Streptomonospora nanhaiensis: one gene and its partners. The protein of the gene in region 1 interacts with the protein of each later gene in a pairwise test. Links are inferred from orthologs where the notes say so. Each region holds a gene or a part of one and is shown on either strand. Other genes may lie near its edges.

Region 1 (7,337 bases):
GCGCTGAAGGACAGGTCGCGGTCGGACTCGTCGATCGCCTCGACGCCGTCGACCGGTTCGCGTGAGCCGAGGGGCTCGGACGCCGGGGCGGCTTCGGGCGTGGTTTCGTCGGCCGGACCCTCAGTGGGTGCGGCCGGTGATTCGGAAGCCCGCTCCGACGAATCGACGGCGGGGGTGGTGGAGCCCACCACGGCCGACTCCGCGAAGTCGGGGACGCCGCGCTCTTCGGGCGTCTCGGCCGCCGACGGCTCCGGCACGTCGGCCTCCGGCTCCGCGGCGCCGTGCGGGGTGTCCTCGCGCGGAGCCTCGGACTCGGTGCGCGGCTCGGCATCCGCCGTGGGGGCGGCGCTCGCCGCCGCGGCCGGCTGCTCCACTCGCTCCTCGCCGGTCGGCTCGCTCACGCGGCCTGCGGTGGTGTCGGCCTGCTCCGGCCGGTCCGCTCCGCCCGGTCCTCCGGGTCCGCCCGTGGGGGCGGGCGCCGCCGGTGCGGTGTGGCCGGATCCGGCCGCGGCCGGGTAGCGGTAGGGCCCGTGGCCGCCGGAGGCCGCGGCGCCCGTGGGGCGGCCCGGCGCCCCGCTCGGGGGCTGCCGGTACGCCGCGGCCCGCACCGACTCCTCCGTCAGCGCGGGCGCGAACAACCCGTCTCCCCTGGTGCTTCCGGTCCGCGTGGGCGCGGGGGGCGCGCCCGGCGCGGCCGCCGGGGCGGGGACGGACGACTTCCCCAAACCGTCCGTCCGTGCCCGACCGGCCGCGTACGACCCGCTTCCCGCCGCGGCGGCCGGTGCCGCCGGCTCAGCCCCGCCCGGGAGACCCAGGTAGGCGCGTGACCGGACCACCTCGACCGCCAGCAGGACGGCACCGAGGCCGCCCAGGCCGAGGGCGATGTAGACCAACGTGGTCTCGGCGAGCATCACCCCGAAGGCGATGACCGCCAGAGCCGCCACCAGGGTGACGAGGCTGAGGATGAACACGGAACAGGAAAGCCTTCACTCAAGGGTTGTGTTGTGCGGTACTGCGCGGCGGAGCGGCCCGGGGCCGCCCGCCGTGCCGCGCGCCTGCTACCGCTGGTACGCCGGAGGCCGCGGATGGGCGGCGCACCGGAGTTGCGGCAGCGGTGGGGCTCAGCGGCGGTCGTGCGGTCCGTCGCCCGGGTGGTAGCCGCCGTGCTGGGCGGGCTCGGGCTGGGCGAACGGGTTGCCGGGGACGCCGCCACCGGGACCGGTGTGCTGCATGCCGGGCTGACCGCCGGTGGGGGCCATGGTCTGGAAGCCGCCGGTGGTGTTGGGGTTGGGGCCGGGCTCGTTGTCGGTGGCGCCCTCGGCCAGCTCCCGGAGCTGCCGCTCGAAGTAGTCCTTCAGCCGGCTGCGGTACTCGCGCTCGAAGTCCTTGAGCCCGGCGACCTTGTGCTCCAGCTCCTCGCGCTGCTGCACGAGCGAGCCCATGACCTGGCGGTGGCGCTCCTGCGCGTCGCGGTCGAGGTTCTCGGAGCGGGCGCGGGCCTCGTTGACGATCTGCTCGGCCTGGCGGCGGGCCTTGCCGAGGATGTCGTCGGCCTCGTGGCGGGCGCGGCCCAGGGTCTCGTCGGCCTCGCGGCGGGCGTCGGAGATCGCCTGGTCGGCGGTCTGCTGCGCGAGGGCGAGCACGCGCGCCGCGGTGTCCATGTTCTCCTCGGAGCCGGGCAGGCCCATGCCGGCCATGGCCGGGATCTGCTGCTCCACCTGCGGCTGCGGCGGCTCGGGCCGGATCGGCTCGGGCTGCGGCGGCTCGGGCGGGAGCTGGTCCTGGGGCTGCTGGAAGTCCTGCATGCCCGCGTTGGGCACCTTGCCCCGCAGGCACTCGGCGAGCTTGCCACGCAGCTCCTCGTTCTCCTGGATGAGCCGGTCCAGCTCGGACTCGACCTCGTCGAGGAACGCGTCGACCTCTTCCTCGTCATACCCCGGCCGGAGCCGGGTCGTACTGAACTGCTTATTCCGCACATCCGCGGGTGTAAGCGGCATGTTCGTCTCCTTGGCGCGCTTGGACTGTGTCCGTAGGGACGCTACCTGATCGTGACCTTACGGCAATCCAGATCATGACCAAGGCCACATATCGAAACCAGGGCTTACCTTTCCGACATCTGTGACCTTCTAGATGAACGAGATCGAACTTACGATCTGGATAAGGATCACCACGAAGAGGAAGAGGACGGTGAAGCTCAGGTCAAGCGCCACACTCCCCAAACGTACGGGGGGGATAAACCGACGCAGGAACCTCAGGGGCGGGTCGGTGATGGTGTATGTGGTCTCCGCGAGTACCAGTACGAACCCGCTCGGTCGCCACGAGCGTGCGAACGACTGTACGAGTTCGAAGACGAGCCGCGCGATCAGCACCAGCATGAACAGGTTCAGCAGGATGATGACGACGGACTGCACGATACTCACGGTCGTTCCCCGACCCAATCTCTGGACATCTGTGATGATCTAACTCTGGTTGAAGAACCCTCGCTCGGCGATGCGTGCTTTGTCTTCAGCGGTCACCTCAACATTAGCCGGGGACAACAAGAACACCTTGTTGGTCACGCGCTCGATACTGCCATGCAGACCGAAGATCAGCCCCGCCGCGAAGTCGACCAGACGCTTGGCGTCACTGTCGACCATCTCGGTCAGGTTCATGATCACCGGTATACCTTCCCGGAAATGCTCTCCGATAGTACGCGCTTCGTTGTACGTCCGGGGATGCAGCGTAGTGATACGCGCGAGGTCCGCGGTGGCGGGGGTGGTGTGAGTCGGGATGCGCCGCTCTGAAGGGGACATGGTGTAGTCATCCGCATCCGTCATGGAGTCGACACGGGGATCGCCGCCGTGATCGATGTCGCGGTCGCGGCGGCCCTCGACGCCTTCCTCGAAGTCGTCGAAGTCATCGTATTCGTCCGCATAGCGGTGATCGTAGCGGTCGTCCTCCACGAGGCCGAGGTAGACCGCCATCTTGCGCATCGCGCCGGCCATCTCTTGTCCTCCGTCGTCCCTGTGGTGCTGCACCGCAGATGACTGTGTCCGTGTCGGCCCAGGTCCGCCCGGGTCCGCCAGACGGGCGAACTCGACACTTGGGCGCCAAGGTCCATGTGGGGACATTACCCCACGTTCGGGTTGCGATCATCGAGCAACGCCGTTCCGACCCGCAGATGTGTCGCACCTTGACGGACGGCGGCCTCCAGGTCACCGCTCATCCCGGCCGAGATCGTCCTGGCCTGAGCGTAGCGATCCCTGACCCGCTCGGCGACCGCATATAGCCGGGCGAACGCCGCATCGGGGTCGCCTTCGCGCGGAGCGACCGCCATAACCCCCTCCAGCAGCAGCCCCTCCTCCCCCGCGATGGCGTCGGCCACGGCCAGGACGTCGCCGGGGTCGGCGCCGCCCCGGGGCCCCAGCACCCCTGCCGCGGAGTCGGGGTCCAGGTTGACCTGCACCAGGCAGCCCACCTCGCGCCCCTCCGCGCGGGCCCGGGCGCCCAGGGCGCGGACCAGGCGCTCCCGGTCCACCGAGTGCACCAGGTGGGCGTAGCGGGCCACCGACCTGGCCTTGTTGGTCTGCAACTGGCCCACGAAGTGCCAGCGCAGCGGCAGGTCGGCGCAGGCGGCCGCCTTGGCCGCGGCCTCCTGGTCGCGGTTCTCGCCCACGTCGGTGACCCCCAGTTCGGCCAGGGCGCGCACGTCGGAGGCCGGGAAGGTCTTGGTGACCGCGATGACGCTCACCTCCTCGGGCGGGCGGCCCGCCGCGGCGCAGGCGGCCGCGACGCGCTCGCGCAGGGCCGCCAGGTTGGCCCGGAGCCGTTCGCGCCGGGCGGGCCCCGCCGGCGCGTCCGCACCGGCGCCCCCGGCGCCCGTGATGTCATCCCTGGTCATCGCCATGCCACCAGACATACCCCGCGAACCGGCCCGTGGGCGCGCCGCGCCGGTGGGAGAACATCTCCGGGGTCTCCAGGGTGCACCGCCCGTCCACCGCGATGTGGCCGACACCGGCCGCGCGCAGCTGGGCGGCCGCCGCGGCCCGCATGTCGATCGCGGGGGTCCCGGCCCGGGTGCGGCCGGCCGCCTCTGGCACGGTCCGGGCGATCTCGTCCCGCATCCCGGCCGGGACCTCGTAGCACTCCCCGCAGATGGCCGGGCCCAGGAGCACGCGCAGGCGCTCGGGCCGGGCGCCCAGCCGCACCATGGCGGCCACCAGCTCCCCGGCGATCCCGGCGGCGGTGCCCAGGCGGCCGGAGTGGGCCGCGCCGATGACGCCCGCCTCGTGGTCGGCGGCCAGGATGGGCAGACAGTCGGCGGCCAGCGCCGCCAGGACCAGGTCGCGCCGCGCGGTCACCACGCCGTCCACCCGGCCCACCACGCCGGGCTCCTCGGCCACCGCGACCTCTGCGCTGTGCACCTGGTCCATCCAGACCACCCGGTCAGGGTCGAAGCCCAGGCCGGCGGCCGCCCGGCGCCGGTTCTCCAGGACCGCGGCGCGGTCGTCGCCGACACCCAGGCCGAGGTTGAGGGAGTCGTAGGGGGCGGCGCTGACCCCGCCGTCGTGGCGCCGGGTGAACCCGGCGCGCACTCCGGGGGCCAGCCCGATCGCGGCATCCGTAGCCTGGTCCATTGCCTGCGCTGCACCTTTCGTCGCCGGTTCGCGGACGCGAAAAAGCGTACCGGCGGCGGGGTGCGCCGCCGCCGGTACGCCCGGGTCGGGCGCCGTCCGCGGGGGCCGGCGCCCGGGTGCCTACTTCAGGAAGTCGGGAACGTCGAGGTCGTCGGGGTCGTCGAAGATCACCCGGCGGCGCGGCGTGGGGACGTCGCCCGAACGCGTGAACGAGCCGTCGGTGCCGGTGCCGCGCACCTGGGTGTAGCCGGCGTCGTTGACGGCGCGGATGCCGCGCGCGCGGTGGTCGTCCTCGGGGTCGGGATCGGGATCGCGGGCCTCGGGGGCCTCGGGGGCCTCGGGGGCCTCCGGCTCGGGCTCGGGGGCGGGCTCGGGCTCCGGCTCGGCCGCCGCCTCGGGGCGCCGCGGCTCCTCGCGCACCGGCTCGGGCTCGGGTTCGGGCTCCGGCGCGGGCTCGGGGCGGCACGGCTCGGCGGCCACCGGCCGCACCTCGGCGCGCGGGGGCGCCGGCGGGGCGGCGGCCTCGCGCGGGCGCTCGGGCGCCGGCGCGGCGTCGCGCTGGGGCCCCAGCGCCTCGTTGCGCGGCTCGTCGAACCCGGCCGCGATGACGGTGACGCGGACCTCGTCGCCCAGGGCGTCGTCGATGACCGCGCCGAAGATGATGTTGGCCTCGGGCGCCGCGGAGTTCGCCACGAGCTGAGCGGCCTCGTTGATCTCGAAGAGACCGAGGTCGGAGCCGCCCTGGATGGACAGCAGCACCCCGTGGGCGCCGTCGATGCTGGCCTCCAGCAGCGGCGAGGAGATCGCCATCTCGGCGGCGGCCACGGCGCGGTCGTCGCCGCGCGCCGAGCCGATGCCCATCAGGGCCGACCCCGCGCCCTGCATGACCGACTTCACGTCGGCGAAGTCCAGGTTGATCAGGCCGGGCGTGGTGATCAGGTCGGTGATGCCCTGCACACCGGACAGCAGCACCTGGTCGGCGGCCTTGAACGCGTCGAGCACGCTGACCTGGCGGTCGGAGATCGACAGCAGCCGGTCGTTGGGGATCACGATGAGGGTGTCGACCTCCTCGCGCAGCATCGCGATCCCGGCCTCGGCCTGGGTGGCGCGGCGCTTGCCCTCGAAGCCGAACGGGCGGGTGACCACGCCGATGGTGAGGGCCCCCAGCGAGCGGGCGATGTCGGCGACCACGGGCGCACCGCCGGTGCCGGTGCCACCGCCCTCGCCGGCCGTGACGAAGACCATGTCGGCGCCCTTGAGGACCTCCTCGATCTCCTCGCGGTGGTCCTCGGCGGCCTTGCGGCCGACCTCGGGGTTGGCCCCCGCGCCCAGTCCGCGGGTCAGTTCGCGGCCCACGTCGAGCTTGACGTCGGCATCACTCATGAGCAGCGCCTGAGCGTCGGTGTTGATGGCGATGAACTCGACGCCCTTGAGTCCCTCTTCGATCATCCGGTTGACGGCGTTGACGCCGCCGCCGCCGATGCCGACGACCTTGATGACCGCGAGGTAATTCTGCGGTGCTGCCACGACGAGGGGCCTTTCCGCTCGCATCGGCCAACCGCCGTCCCACCGCAGCGGGACGCTGTGTCCCCCGGTGGCGGCCCGGACGGTTGGCTGTCCGGTTCTACAGTCTTCCTCTTGCGGGTGCCCGTGGTGCCGGCGAGTGCCGACCGGGTTCCCGGTGCGGGCGCCGGGCGGCGCCCTGCCGGGCGCCCGCCGCAATCGCCCTAAAGTCTCAGATCCATACTTATGTCAACCAACGGTAGTGCTTCCCGACAGTAGGCCGCGGCCTGCCAAGGGGCAACTAACCACGGAGTTCAGCCTAACGGCGTGTCGCACGGTGAGGCGATGTCCGATCCCGGCGCGTCGCGTCGGGAATGTCGGCCTCCTGCGTCCGGAAGCCGTCCGGGCCACCCGGTCCGGGCAGGCGTGGCGCACCTACTTCACGACGGCCATGTCCGGCGCGCTCACGTCGTAGCTGCGGTCGGGCCCCGAAGGGTGCTCGTGCAGCAGGATGGTGAGGATCTCGCTCTTCTCGGCCGTGCGCTCGGTGCCGCCCCACTGGACCACGGCGCCGTCGTCCAGGGTGAGCGTGATCGCCGCCCGCTCCTGGGCGTCGATCTCCTCCACCCGCCCGGCCACGGCCGCCGGCATCTGGGCCACGACCTCGGCGGCCGCCGCGACGGCCGGGTCCCCCTCGGGTTCGCCGTCGACCGTGATCAGCGGGTAGTCCTCGGGGCGGGTGTCGGTGTCGGCCACCCGCACGCCGTCGCCGTCGACCAGGCGGAAGCCGTCGCCGGCGCGCATGGCCAGTCGGGGGGTGCGCTCCACGACCTCCACCCGCAGCGTGGCCGGCCAGCCCCGCGAGACCTCGACCGACTCCACCAGGCGCAGCTCGCGCGCCCGCCGCTCGGCCGCGGCGGTGTCGACGCGGGCCAGCGGCGTGCCGGTGGCGACGTCCACGGCCGCGGCGACCTGCGCGGGGTCGAGCCGGTCGGTGCCGGTGACCTCGACCTCGCGCACCACCAGCAGCCGCGAGCCCAGCAGCAGCCAGGTGACCACGGTCAGCGCCGTGACGATGAGCAGGACCACGAAGGCGACCTTCCAGGGGTCCGACCGGCGCCGGCCGGGCCGCCGCGCGCCGCCGTCGGCGCCGCGCGGCGCGGACTCCTCGGTGGTCGCGCTCACCCCTGCCCTCACCGTCCTTCGCTGCCCCGCGCA
Region 2 (5,273 bases), 3.6 Mb from region 1 along the record:
TGGTGAGGATGCCGGCGAAGAAGTCGAGGTAGGTGGTGCCGTCGGCGTCGGTGACGCGCACCCCCTTGCCGCTGACGATCTCGATGGGGGCGTCGTAGTAGAGGGCGAGCCAGGAGGGCAGGACGGCGCGGTGGCGAGCGAGCAGATCCGACATGTGCCCAGTCTCGCCCGCCGGGCACCCGCGTGCCAGCGGCAGGGTGTCGGTTTCGCACCGGGGTGGTTGACACCGTGTCAGGGCCGGCCGGACCGCCGGGCGGGCCGCGCGGGGGACGCCGCCCCGGTTCCGAGGGGCGGCCCGGGGCCCGCGCACACCGGGCGCCCGATCGGCCCTCCTGGCCCGCGACCAGCCGCCCTAGACTGGTCGGATGCTGCCGACGCTCGCCGATGTGCTGGGGCTGCCCGCCGTCCAGCGCGCCCGCCCGCGCGTGGTCGTCGGCGCCGACCGCCTCGGCGGCACGGTCCGCTGGGTGCACATCGCCGAGGTCACCGACCTCGCCCACCTGCTGCGCGGCGGCGAACTGGTGCTGACCACCGGGATCGCCATGCCCGACGACCCGCCCTCGCTGCAGCGCTACGTCGACGGCCTGGCCTCGGCCGGGGTCGCCGGGATCGCCGTGGAGCTGGGCCGCAAGTACCGCACCGAGCTGCCTCCGGCGCTGCTGGAGCCGGCGCGGGCGGCGGGCATTCCGGTGATCTGCCTGGAGCGCGAGGCCCGGTTCGTCGAGATCACCGAGGCCGTGCACTCCCGCGTGGTCAACCAGCAGCTCGCCGAACTGCGGGAGTCCGCGCGGCTGCACGAGGTCTTCACCGAGCTGTCGGTCGAGGGGGCGCCCCCGCAGCGGGTGCTGCGCGAGATCGCGCAGCTGTCGGACTGCCCGGTGGTGCTGGAGAACCTGGCGCACCAGGTGCTGGTGTGCGACCTCAACGGCGAGGACCCCGGCCGGCTCCTCGCCTCGTGGGAGGCGCGCTCGCGCGCGGTGCGCACCTCCGGGCGCACGGTGCACGACGCGCCCTCGGGCTGGCTGGTGACCACGGTGGGCGCGCGCGGCCAGGACTGGGGGCGGCTCATCCTCATCTGCGGCGCGGCGCCCAGCCCGCGCCAGACCATGCTCCTGGAGCGGGCCGCCACCACGCTGGCCCTGGGGCGGCTGCTGGAGCGCCACCAGGAGAGCCTGGAGCGGCAGACCCACCGCACGATCATCTCCGGGATCATCGACCGGGCCTACTCCGACCCCGAGGAGGCGCTGGTGCGCGCCCGCGCGGTGGGCGTGCCGCTGGGCGGGCGGCCCCTGGTGGGGCTGGTGCTGCGGCTGCGCGAGGCGGGCACCGGGCTGGCCGCGCAGGCCCGGTTGGCCGACACCGCCGAGGCGGTGGCGCGGGCCTGCCGCGAACTGCGGCTGGCGGCGCTGGTGGGCTCGGTCGACGACCTCCGGGTGGGCGTGCTGCTGGCCCAGCCCGAGTCCGGCGACCTGGACTCCGCGCTGCACCGGCTGGCCGAGCGCATCCGCGGCCGGGTGGGCGCCGAGGCGGTGCTCGCGGCCGGCTCCACCGCCGAGGACGTGCGCGAGGTGCGGCGCTCGTTCCTGGAGGCGCGCCAGGTGGGCGACGTGGCCGCGCACGAGGAGCCGCGCGAGGGCGGCCGGCCGTTCTACCGGCTCACCGACCTGCGGCTGCGCGGCCTGCTGCACCTGCTGCGCGACGACGAGCGGCTGCAGACCTACGTGGAGCGCGAACTGGGCCCGCTGCTGGACTACGACGCCCGCCACGGCAGCGACCTCACCGAGATGCTGCGCCGCTATCTTGAGGCCGGGCGCAACAAGGCCCTGGCGGCGTCCACCGCCCACCTGTCGCGGCCGGCGTTCTACGAGCGGCTGCGCCGGATCTCCCACGTGCTCGGCGCCGACCTGGACTCCGTCGAGACCTGCCTGTCGCTGCACGTGGCGCTGCTGGCGCTGGACTCCGTGCGCGGCCGGCTCGCCACGTGACCGGTCTCTCCCCGCGCCGCGCCCCCGGCGCCGCCGCCCGGGCGCTTTCCGTGCAGTACTTTTGATTCCGTTTTCCAGCCCTACTCGCGCAACCAATTCGGCAGAATGGCGAGCGGGACGCATTCGTTCGCGTCAACCCCAGACATCGGAGGCCCCTGTGACCGACCACGGTGGTACGGCACCGGCCGGACGGAGGCACGCGGCCTCCGGCATCGTGCTCGACGCCACGGCCAAGCGCATCATCGAGCAGCTCCAGCAGGACGGGCGCCGCTCCTACGCCGCCATCGGCAAGGCCGTGGGACTGTCGGAGGCGGCGGTGCGCCAGCGCGTGCAGCGCCTGCTGGAGGCCGGCGTGGTGCAGGTGGTGGGCGTGACCGACCCGATGATGCTGGGGTTCAGCCGCCAGGCCATGATCGGGGTGCGCACCGACGGCGACCTCACCGCCGTGGCCGACCGGATCTCCGACCTGGACGGCGTGGACTACGTGGTGGTCACCGCGGGCTCCTTCGACGTCCTGGTCGAGGTGGTGGCCGCCGACGACGACGAACTGCTGAAGATCCTCGGCGCCGTCCGGGCCGTGCCCGGGGTGACCGGCACCGAGACCTTCCTCTACCTCAAGCTGCACAAGCAGACCTACGCCTGGGGCACCCGGTAGGGCCGCCGGGCCCGCGCCGCGACCCGGCTAGAGCAGCCCCAAGGCCAGGCCGGGGGCGTAGACCAGGGCCGCGAACCGCGCGGTGCGGGTGACGAACGTGACCGCCACGAAGCTCACCAGCGGCATGCGCAGGGTGCCGGCCAGCACCGCCACCACCATGAACGGCGGGATGCTGGAGAACGAGCTGACCCCCACCAGCCCCATCGTCCACAGCGGCCGGCCCTCGGCCTTGGCGCGCCAGCGCTCGGCCCGCTCGGCCCAGCGCGAGGGGGTCTCGGCCCTGCGCTTGAGCCAGGGGATGTTGAGCGCGCCGCGGCCGAGGTAGAAGTAGACGATCTTGGCGAGGGTCTGGCCGATTCCGGCCGCCACCGCCATGGCGAACAGCACGCCGCCGCCGAGCGCGCCCATGCCCATCAGGTACAGCTCGACGTTGATGACCGGGACCAGCGCCGACACCGCCCCCATGACAAAGGCCAGCGCGGTCTCGGTGACGGACTGGATCACTGCGGCCTTCCGTTTCGCCGGGGACGAAGGAGCCGGGCGGGACCGGGGGTGCGGCGGAGCGCGGGCGCTAGTTCTCGGCCGCGGCCAGCTGGCCGCACGCGCCGTCGATCTCCTGGCCGCGGGTGTCGCGGACGGTCACCGGCACGCCGTGGGCCTCCAGGCGGCGCACGAACTCGCGTTCGTCCTCGGGCCGCGAGGCGGTCCACTTCGAGCCGGGTGTGGGGTTCAGCGGGATCAGGTTGACGTGCACCAGGTGGCCCTTGAGCAGCCGCCCGAGGAGGTCGGCCCGCCACGCCTGGTCGTTGATGTCGCGGATCAGAGCGTACTCGATGGAGACCCGGCGGCCGGTGGTGCCGGCGTAGCGCCACGCGGCGTCGAGGACCTCGGCCACCTTCCACCGGTTGTTGACCGGCACCAGTTCGTCGCGCAGGTCGTCGTCGGGGGCGTGCAGCGACACCGCCAGGCGCACCTGCATGCGTTCGGCGATCAGCTTGTCGATGGCCGGCACCAGGCCGACGGTGGAGACCGTGACGCTGCGCTGGGAGATCCCCAGGCCGCCGGGCACGGGGTCGGTGATGCGCCGGACGGACTCCAGCACCCGCTTGTAGTTGGCCAGCGGCTCGCCCATGCCCATGAAGACGATGTTGCTGATGCGGCCGGGGCCGCCGGCGACCTCGCCGCGGGCGAGGTCGCGCGCCACCGACACCACCTGGTCGACGATCTCGCCGGTGGAGAGGTTGCGGGTGAGGCCGTTCTGGCCGGTGGCGCAGAAGGGGCAGTTCATGCCGCAGCCGGCCTGGGAGGACACGCACAGCGTGACGCGGTCGGGGTAGCGCATGAGCACGGACTCGAACAGCACGCCGTCGAAGGCCCGCCACAGGGTCTTGCGGGTCATGCCGTTGTCGCAGGTGATGTGGCGCACCGGGGTGAGCAGCGGCGGCAGCAGGGCGGCGCCCAGGCGCTCGCGGGCGCCGGCCGGGAGGTCGGTCATGGCCGCGGTGTCGGACTCCAGGCGGCCGAAGTAGTGCTGCGCGAGCTGCTTGGCGCGGAAGGGCGGCTCGCCCAGCTCGGCGACCGCCTCGCGGCGCTGCTCGGGGCTGAGGTCGGCGAGGTGGCGGGGCGGCTGGGCCCGGCGGGGTGCGACGAAGGTGAGCTCGGCAGGCATCGGTATCCAAGGACGGAAGGGAGCGGGCGGAACCGGCGACGGAAGCGGCGATGCGCGGTACTTTAGGGGCCTAAACGGCCAATGCGGCGGACGCCGTGGTGCCGCCCCTTGGGGCACTACGGTTCATACTATGCGGCGCTGGGGCGGCGCCGTCCGTTGACGAGTCGTTCGACCAGCCGACAAGGAGGGCCGGTGGCCGGAGCGCGCGTACTCCTCGACCAGTTCAGCCCGTACCGCAGCCGCCGGGTGATCGTGGAGTACGACACACGGACCACGGCCGCCTACCTGCTCGACGCCCGCGGCACGATCCGTGTGCCGGTGTGGCTGGCCAACCACGAGATGGCGCCCGACAGCAGCGATCCCGAGGGCCTGTACCGAGGTCAGGCCCCGCTCATGCCGGCGGCCCACACCAAGCACCCCCAGGGCCGCGCGCCGTTCGCCGAGGACAGCCTGCGGGCGGTGTGGTTCGAGGAGGGCGACGGCGTGGCCCTCCTGGACGACGACGGCCTGCTGGCGATCATCCCGGGCTGGGCCGAGGCCGACAGCGGCCTGCCCGGCTACGCCCGCGAGGCGATCGGCCGCTCCCCCTACGCCTGGGCGCTGGACCCCGTGGCCGCGCAGCTGTGGCCGCGCGTGGTGCACGCCGAGGCGTACTGGGACTGGCGGGCCGCGCCCAACGCCTGGCGCAGCGTGCAGCGCACGGTGTTCAACCACCTCACCCGCACCGTGGGGCCCGCCGGGCACTACTGGGACGTGTCCGACGGCCACGCGCCGCTGATCCGGGTGTCGGAGCGCCCGCCAACCGAGGACCGGCCCTACACCGTGCTCAGCACGGTGGGCATGTGCGGCCAGCGCATGCCCACGCTCGACCGGTACATGGCCGACACCTCGGCCTACGCGCGGATCGAACTGGCCCTGGCCACCACCACCCAGGCGCACGTGGCGGCGCGGATCTTCCGCTGGA
Region 3 (5,255 bases), 4.1 Mb from region 1 along the record:
GGCCGAGAGGAACCCGCGCGCCACGCGGGGCTCGTACAGCGTGCCGCCGTTGGCGATGGCGGCGTAGGCGCGGGCCAGCTGCAGCGGGGTCACCAGGACGTCGCCCTGGCCGATGGCGAAGTTGATGGCGTCGCCGGCCCGCCAGCGGTTGCCGTCCAGGCAGTGCTCGTGGGCGGCGCGCTTGAGGTAGGCGGCGTGGCCGGGGTCCTCCTCGGCGACCTCGGGGTAGCCCTTCTCGGCGCGGCGGCAGGACTGCTCGCGGGTGTCCTCCCAGTACTGCTGCTTCCACTGGCGGTCGGGGATGCGCCCGCTGGACTCGTGGGGCAGGTCGATGCCGGTGGGCTGCCCGAAGCCGAACCCGCGGGCGGTGTCGGCCATGATCTCCTTGGGGTCGTCCTTGGGCGAGGTGCCGCCGTCCTGCAGCCAGGTGTCGTAGCCGAACTGGTAGAAGACGGTGTTGCACGAGACGACGATGGCCTTGTGCAGGCTGACGCTGCCGTGGCCGCCGCCCTCGAAGTTCTGCCAGGAGCGGTTGCCCAGGTGGACCGACCCCGGGCAGCTGTAGGTGCCGTCGAGGTCGGCGCCGTTGCGCACGGCGGCCGACAGCGAGGACACCTTGAACGTGGAGCCGGGCGGGAACTGCCCCTGCAGGGCGCGGGAGATCAGCGGCTCGCCGGCGTCCTCGCTGAGCAGCTGGTCGTAGGTGGCCTGGTCGATCCCGCCCTGCCAGACCGAGGGGTCGTAGGTGGGCAGGCTGGCCATGGCGATGACGTTGCCGGTGCGCACGTCCAGCACCACGGCGGCCCCGGAGTCGGTGGGCCGGCCCTCGGAGCGGGCGCGCTCCACGCCCGCCTTGAGCGCGTCCTCGGTGATGCGCTGCACCTTCTGGTCGATGCTGGTGACCAGGTGCATGCCGGGCTTGGGCGGGGTCTCCTCGACGACGCCGTTGACCCCGCCCTGGCTGGTGACCGCCAGGGTGCGGGTTCCGGCGGTGCCGCGCAGCCGGTCGTCGTAGACGTACTCCAGGCCGTCGCGGCCGACCTGGTCGACACCGGAGAACTGGGCGCGCAGCTCCTCGCGGGCCTCGAACTCCTCCTGGGTGATGGGCTGGAGGTAGCCGAGCATCTGGGCGGCCATGTCGCCGTTGGGGTAGTCGCGCACCGCCATCTGCTGGGCGGAGATGCCGGGGAACTCGGTCTTGCGCTCCATGATCTGCAGCGCGACGCGGGGGTCGATGTCCTCGGCCAGCGGGATGGGCTGGTAGGGCGATCCCGGCCAGCACGGGCGGCCGGTGTCGGGGCCGCACAGCCGCACGCGGTCGCGCAGCCGGGCGAAAGGGACGTCGAGGACCTCGGCCACCCGGCGCAGCACGGCCGCGCCGTCGTCGGGCTGGTTGAGCAGGGTGTGGAAATCGGCGGTGACGGTCAGCTCGGTGCGGTTGCGCACCAGCGGGCGGCCCTGGGAGTCGAGGATCTTGCCGCGCACCGCCGGCACGATGAGCTTCTGGGTGTGGCTGGCCAGCGCCAGCTCGTGGTAGTGGCCGGCCTGGGGCACCTGCATGTACCACATGCGCGCGGTCAGCGTGGCGAACAGCACCAGCACCAGCACCTGGGCCAGCAGCACGCCGCGCCGCTTGTGCGCGCCGCGCACCCCGGGCACGCCGGCCTCGCGCCGGGCGCGCCGGCTGGCCAGCCGGTAGCGCTTGCGCAGCGGGCTCATCGTCCCAGCCCCCTCGCGGTCTCCCAGGGCGCGGGCAGGTCGGAGTGGCCCTCGCCGGTGAGCCGCCGCATGGCCGCACCCAGCGGGACGAGCACCAGCGGGCTGACCAGGACGGTGGCGGCGGTGCCGCCCAGCACGGCGGCGGCGCCGGTGGCCCAGCCGACCCGGGGGTCGCCCAGGACCAGGCCGAGCAGCGCGTAGCCCAGGGAGACGCCCAGGGCGGCCAGGGCCGCGGCGATGTAGGGGCCGGCGCCGGCGCGCACCCCGGTGTCGCGGATGGAGGCCACCAGGAAAGCGGCCAGGCACAGCAGCAGCGCCTGGCGGCCGATCTCGTGGTCGGCGGGCGGCAGGATGTCGGCGGCCAGCCCGGCGGCGAACCCGGTGGCGGCGGCGGCCGTGGGCGGGGACCACAGGGCGACGCCCACGACCACCAGCAGCACGAGGTCGGGCACCAGGCCCCACGGCAGCGGGAGGCGGTTGAGGACGGCGGCCTGGACCAGGACGGCGGCGGCCACCAGCAGCACGGCGGCGGCGGTCTTCATCGTCGGCCCTCCTGGGGGTCGCCGGATCCGCCGGTGTCGGAGGCCGACTCCGAATCCTGGGAGTCGGCCTCGTCGCCGGCCTTTTCGGGTTCCGGTGCCTCGCGGGGCGGGCCCGGAAGGAGGGAGTCGCGGGGGTCGTCCTGCGGTCCGGCCACAATGACCCCCACGACGTCGAGAGAACCGAAGTCAACGGCGGGCCGGGCGTGACCGGTGCGGGTCAGCGAGCCCGGGGTTTCGTTGACGGAGGTGATGGTGCCCACCGGCACCCCGGGGACGAACGGCGCGTTGTCGTGCGAGCCCAGGGTGACGATGCGCTGGCCGGGCTTCATCCGGGCGTCGGCGCTCATCAGCTCGAAGCTCATCGGCTTGGCGCCGCCGACGGCGCCGGTGCCCTCGGCCACGCCGATCTCCTGGGAGCCCTCCAGCCGGGCGCCCACCGCCGAGGCGCGGTCGACGGCCGGCAGCACGGTGGAGGTGTGCCGGCCGGCGTGGGTGACGCGGCCGACCAGGCCGTCGCCGTTGATGACGGTCATGTCCTCGCGGACGCCGTCCTCGCGGCCGACGTCGAGGGTGACGGCGTCGGAGAACCCGCGCGCGGTCACCCGGGTGACGGCCTGGGCGGGAACGATCTCGTAGCCGCCCATGCCCGAGAGCTGGAGGAGGTCGTCGAGCTTCTCGGCGCGGCGGGCGTCGCGGTCGCGCGCCGCCAGCTCGGTGCGCAGCTCGCGGTTGCGCTCCTCCAGTTCGGCGATGCGGTCGCGGGCGGCGGGCGCGGCGGCCAGCGCGGCGTAGGCGTCGTGCACCGGGGCGGTCGCGGCGCTCACCCCGGCCGACACCGGGCCGAAGGCGAGTTCGCCGGCGCCGCGGGCGGCGGCGGTGACGGGATCGGCGCCCTCGCGGGAGTCGAGCACGATCAGCGCGAGGGCGGCGGCGACGAGCAGCCCGACGACCAGCCGCGACCGGGAACTGTCGCGCCGCATGTCAGCGCCGCCGATCCGGGACGAGGACCTGGCTGAGCCGTTCGTAGTTCTCGACGCAGGTGCCCGAGCCCACGGCGACGGAGTCCAGGGCGTTCTCGGCGACGTGGATGGGCATGCCGGTCTCGTGGCGCAGGCGGTCGTCGAGCCCGTGCAGCAGGGCGCCGCCGCCGGTGACGGCGATGCCGCGGTCCATGATGTCGCCCGACAGCTCGGGCGGGCACTTGTCCAGGGTGGTGCGCACCGCGTCGATGATGGCGGTGACAGGCTCCTCGATGGCCTGGCGGACGTCGGCCGCCGACATGACCACGGTCTTGGGCAGGCCGCTGATGAGGTCGCGCCCGCGCACCTCGGCGTGCAGCTCCTCGCCGCCGGTGGGGTAGGCCGACCCGATGGCGACCTTCAGCTCCTCGGCGGTGCGCTCCCCGATCATCAGGGAGTACTCCTTCTTGACGAAGGTCATGACCGCCTGGTCGAGTTCGTCGCCGCCCACCCGGATGGACTGGGAGGTCACGATGCCGCCCATGGAGATCACCGCGACCTCGGTGGTGCCGCCGCCGATGTCGACCACCATGTTGCCGGTGGGCTCGTGCACGGGCAGGCCGGCGCCGATGGCCGCGGCCATGGGCTCCTCGATGATGTAGACCCGCCGCGCGCCGGCCTGGTAGCCGGCCTCCTTGACGGCGCGGTGCTCCACCGAGGTGATGCCGCTGGGCACGGCGACGATGATGCGGGGCTTGGCGAAGTGGCGGCGCCGGTGGATCTTCTGGATGAAGTAGCGCAGCATGCGCTCGGTGATCTCGAAGTCGGCGATGACGCCGTCCTTGAGGGGGCGCACGGCCGTGATGTTGCTGGGCGTGCGGCCGATCATCTGCTTGGCGTCGAGGCCGACCGCGACGATCTTTCCGGTGGAGGAGTTGAGCGCGACCACCGAGGGCTCGTTCAGCACGATGCCGCGACCGCGCACGTAGACCAGGGTGTTGGCGGTGCCGAGGTCGACCGCCATGTCGCGGCCCAGGAAGGCGAGGTTATTGGTCATAAAGCATCCTCAGCGGCCCCAAACGGGTGAGGCCCTCGCGGGGCGGTCAATACGGACTCGTTCCAGCACGGATGTGGATCCAGTACCCGTATCGTAACGCTGAGTGGCCGCCTGGCTACGCAAACACACCGGATCGATCCGGCGTGGGATGACCAAAAAAAGCGCCGGGCACAGCCCGGCGCGGCGGTGGGGCCCGGGGCCTCAGGCGGCGAGGTCCGGGAAGAACAGCTTGATCTCGCGCTCGGCGGAGTAGGTGGAGTCCGAGCCGTGCACGATGTTCTGCTGGACCTCCAGCGCGAAGTCGCCGCGGATGGTGCCCGGCGACGCCGAGACCGGGTCGGTGGCGCCGGCCAGCGCGCGGAACGCCTCGACGGCGCGCTCGCCCTCGACCACCATCGCCACCAGCGGGCCGCCGGTGATGAACTCCACCAGCGAGTCGAAGAACGGCCGCTGGGCGTGCTCCTCGTAGTGGGTCTTGGCGGTGTCGGCGTCGAGCGTGCGCAGGTCCATCGCGACGATCTTCAGGCCGCGCCGCTCGATGCGGGAGATGACCTCCCCGATGATGTTGCGCCGCACGCCGTCAGGCTTGATCAGGACAAGGGTGCGCTCCACGGTGCTGTGCTCCTCGGGAGTCGGGGCTGGTTGACGACCGGGGTCGGCACCGGGCGGCGCCCGACGCGCGGCGCAGGCCGCCCCTGGCCGAGGTAACTGTATCGCCTGCCATCGCCCCGGGTGGAACCGCCGGCTCAGGCCCCGCCCTCGGCGGCCGCCCGCTCCCGCTGGGCCTGCATGGCGTCGGTGCGCCGGCCCAGCACCACCGCCCACACCCACAGCCCGAAGAACACCACGCCCATCAGCGCCAGCCCCGGAACCAGGAACCCGGTGGCCACGAACGCCGCCTGCAGCGCCCAGCCGGCGTAGTAGGCCCAGCGGAACCGCTGGAGCGCGGCCAGCACGAGCGCGGCGGCGGCCAGGCCG

What was found.
Region 2: the proteins of ftsZ (region 1) and rlmN interact in binary tests that used the Escherichia coli proteins (3 or more experiments, as listed by UniProt). The link is inferred for Streptomonospora nanhaiensis from one-to-one orthologs.
Region 3: the proteins of ftsZ (region 1) and HNR12_RS23755 interact in binary tests that used the Escherichia coli proteins (3 or more experiments, as listed by UniProt). The link is inferred for Streptomonospora nanhaiensis from one-to-one orthologs.

Annotation. Positions count from the first base shown.
Region 1 is NZ_JACCFO010000001.1:1,258,068-1,265,404, forward strand. The notes cover bases 3,941-6,813. They hold ftsZ (cell division protein FtsZ), read right to left. Parts: upstream 6,144-6,813; coding sequence 4,737-6,143; downstream 3,941-4,736. Other genes in these bases: pgeF (peptidoglycan editing factor PgeF), read right to left, coding at 3,941-4,616; HNR12_RS05480 (cell division protein FtsQ/DivIB), read right to left, coding at 6,555-6,813. Outside these bases: HNR12_RS05445 (hypothetical protein), read right to left, coding at 1-971; HNR12_RS05450 (DivIVA domain-containing protein), read right to left, coding at 1,122-1,997; HNR12_RS05455 (YggT family protein), read right to left, coding at 2,127-2,420; HNR12_RS05460 (cell division protein SepF), read right to left, coding at 2,460-2,984; HNR12_RS05465 (YggS family pyridoxal phosphate-dependent enzyme), read right to left, coding at 3,110-3,880; more of pgeF, read right to left, coding at 3,867-3,940; more of HNR12_RS05480, read right to left, coding at 6,814-7,304. UniProt on the Escherichia coli protein: Essential cell division protein that forms a contractile ring structure (Z ring) at the future cell division site. The regulation of the ring assembly controls the timing and the location of cell division.
Region 2 is NZ_JACCFO010000001.1:4,901,647-4,906,919, reverse strand. Bases 2,261-5,145 are described here. They hold rlmN (23S rRNA (adenine(2503)-C(2))-methyltransferase RlmN), read right to left. Parts: upstream 4,310-5,145; coding sequence 3,212-4,309; downstream 2,261-3,211. Other genes in these bases: HNR12_RS21800 (suppressor of fused domain protein), read left to right, coding at 4,502-5,145; HNR12_RS21810 (VTT domain-containing protein), read right to left, coding at 2,668-3,105; HNR12_RS21815 (AsnC family transcriptional regulator), read left to right, coding at 2,261-2,640. In the rest of the region: HNR12_RS21825 (aspartate aminotransferase family protein), read right to left, coding at 1-154; HNR12_RS21820 (PucR family transcriptional regulator), read left to right, coding at 366-1,985; more of HNR12_RS21815, read left to right, coding at 2,143-2,260; more of HNR12_RS21800, read left to right, coding at 5,146-5,273.
Region 3 is NZ_JACCFO010000001.1:5,349,755-5,355,009, reverse strand. What follows is about bases 2,261-5,127. They hold HNR12_RS23755 (rod shape-determining protein), read right to left. Parts: upstream 4,278-5,127; coding sequence 3,243-4,277; downstream 2,261-3,242. Other genes in these bases: HNR12_RS23745 (DUF4233 domain-containing protein), read right to left, coding at 5,024-5,127; ndk (nucleoside-diphosphate kinase), read right to left, coding at 4,479-4,889; mreC (rod shape-determining protein MreC), read right to left, coding at 2,261-3,241; mreD (rod shape-determining protein MreD), read right to left, coding at 2,261-2,261. In the rest of the region: mrdA (penicillin-binding protein 2), read right to left, coding at 1-1,719; more of mreD, read right to left, coding at 1,716-2,260; more of mreC, read right to left, coding at 2,258-2,260; more of HNR12_RS23745, read right to left, coding at 5,128-5,255. UniProt on the Escherichia coli protein: Forms membrane-associated dynamic filaments that are essential for cell shape determination. Acts by regulating cell wall synthesis and cell elongation, and thus cell shape.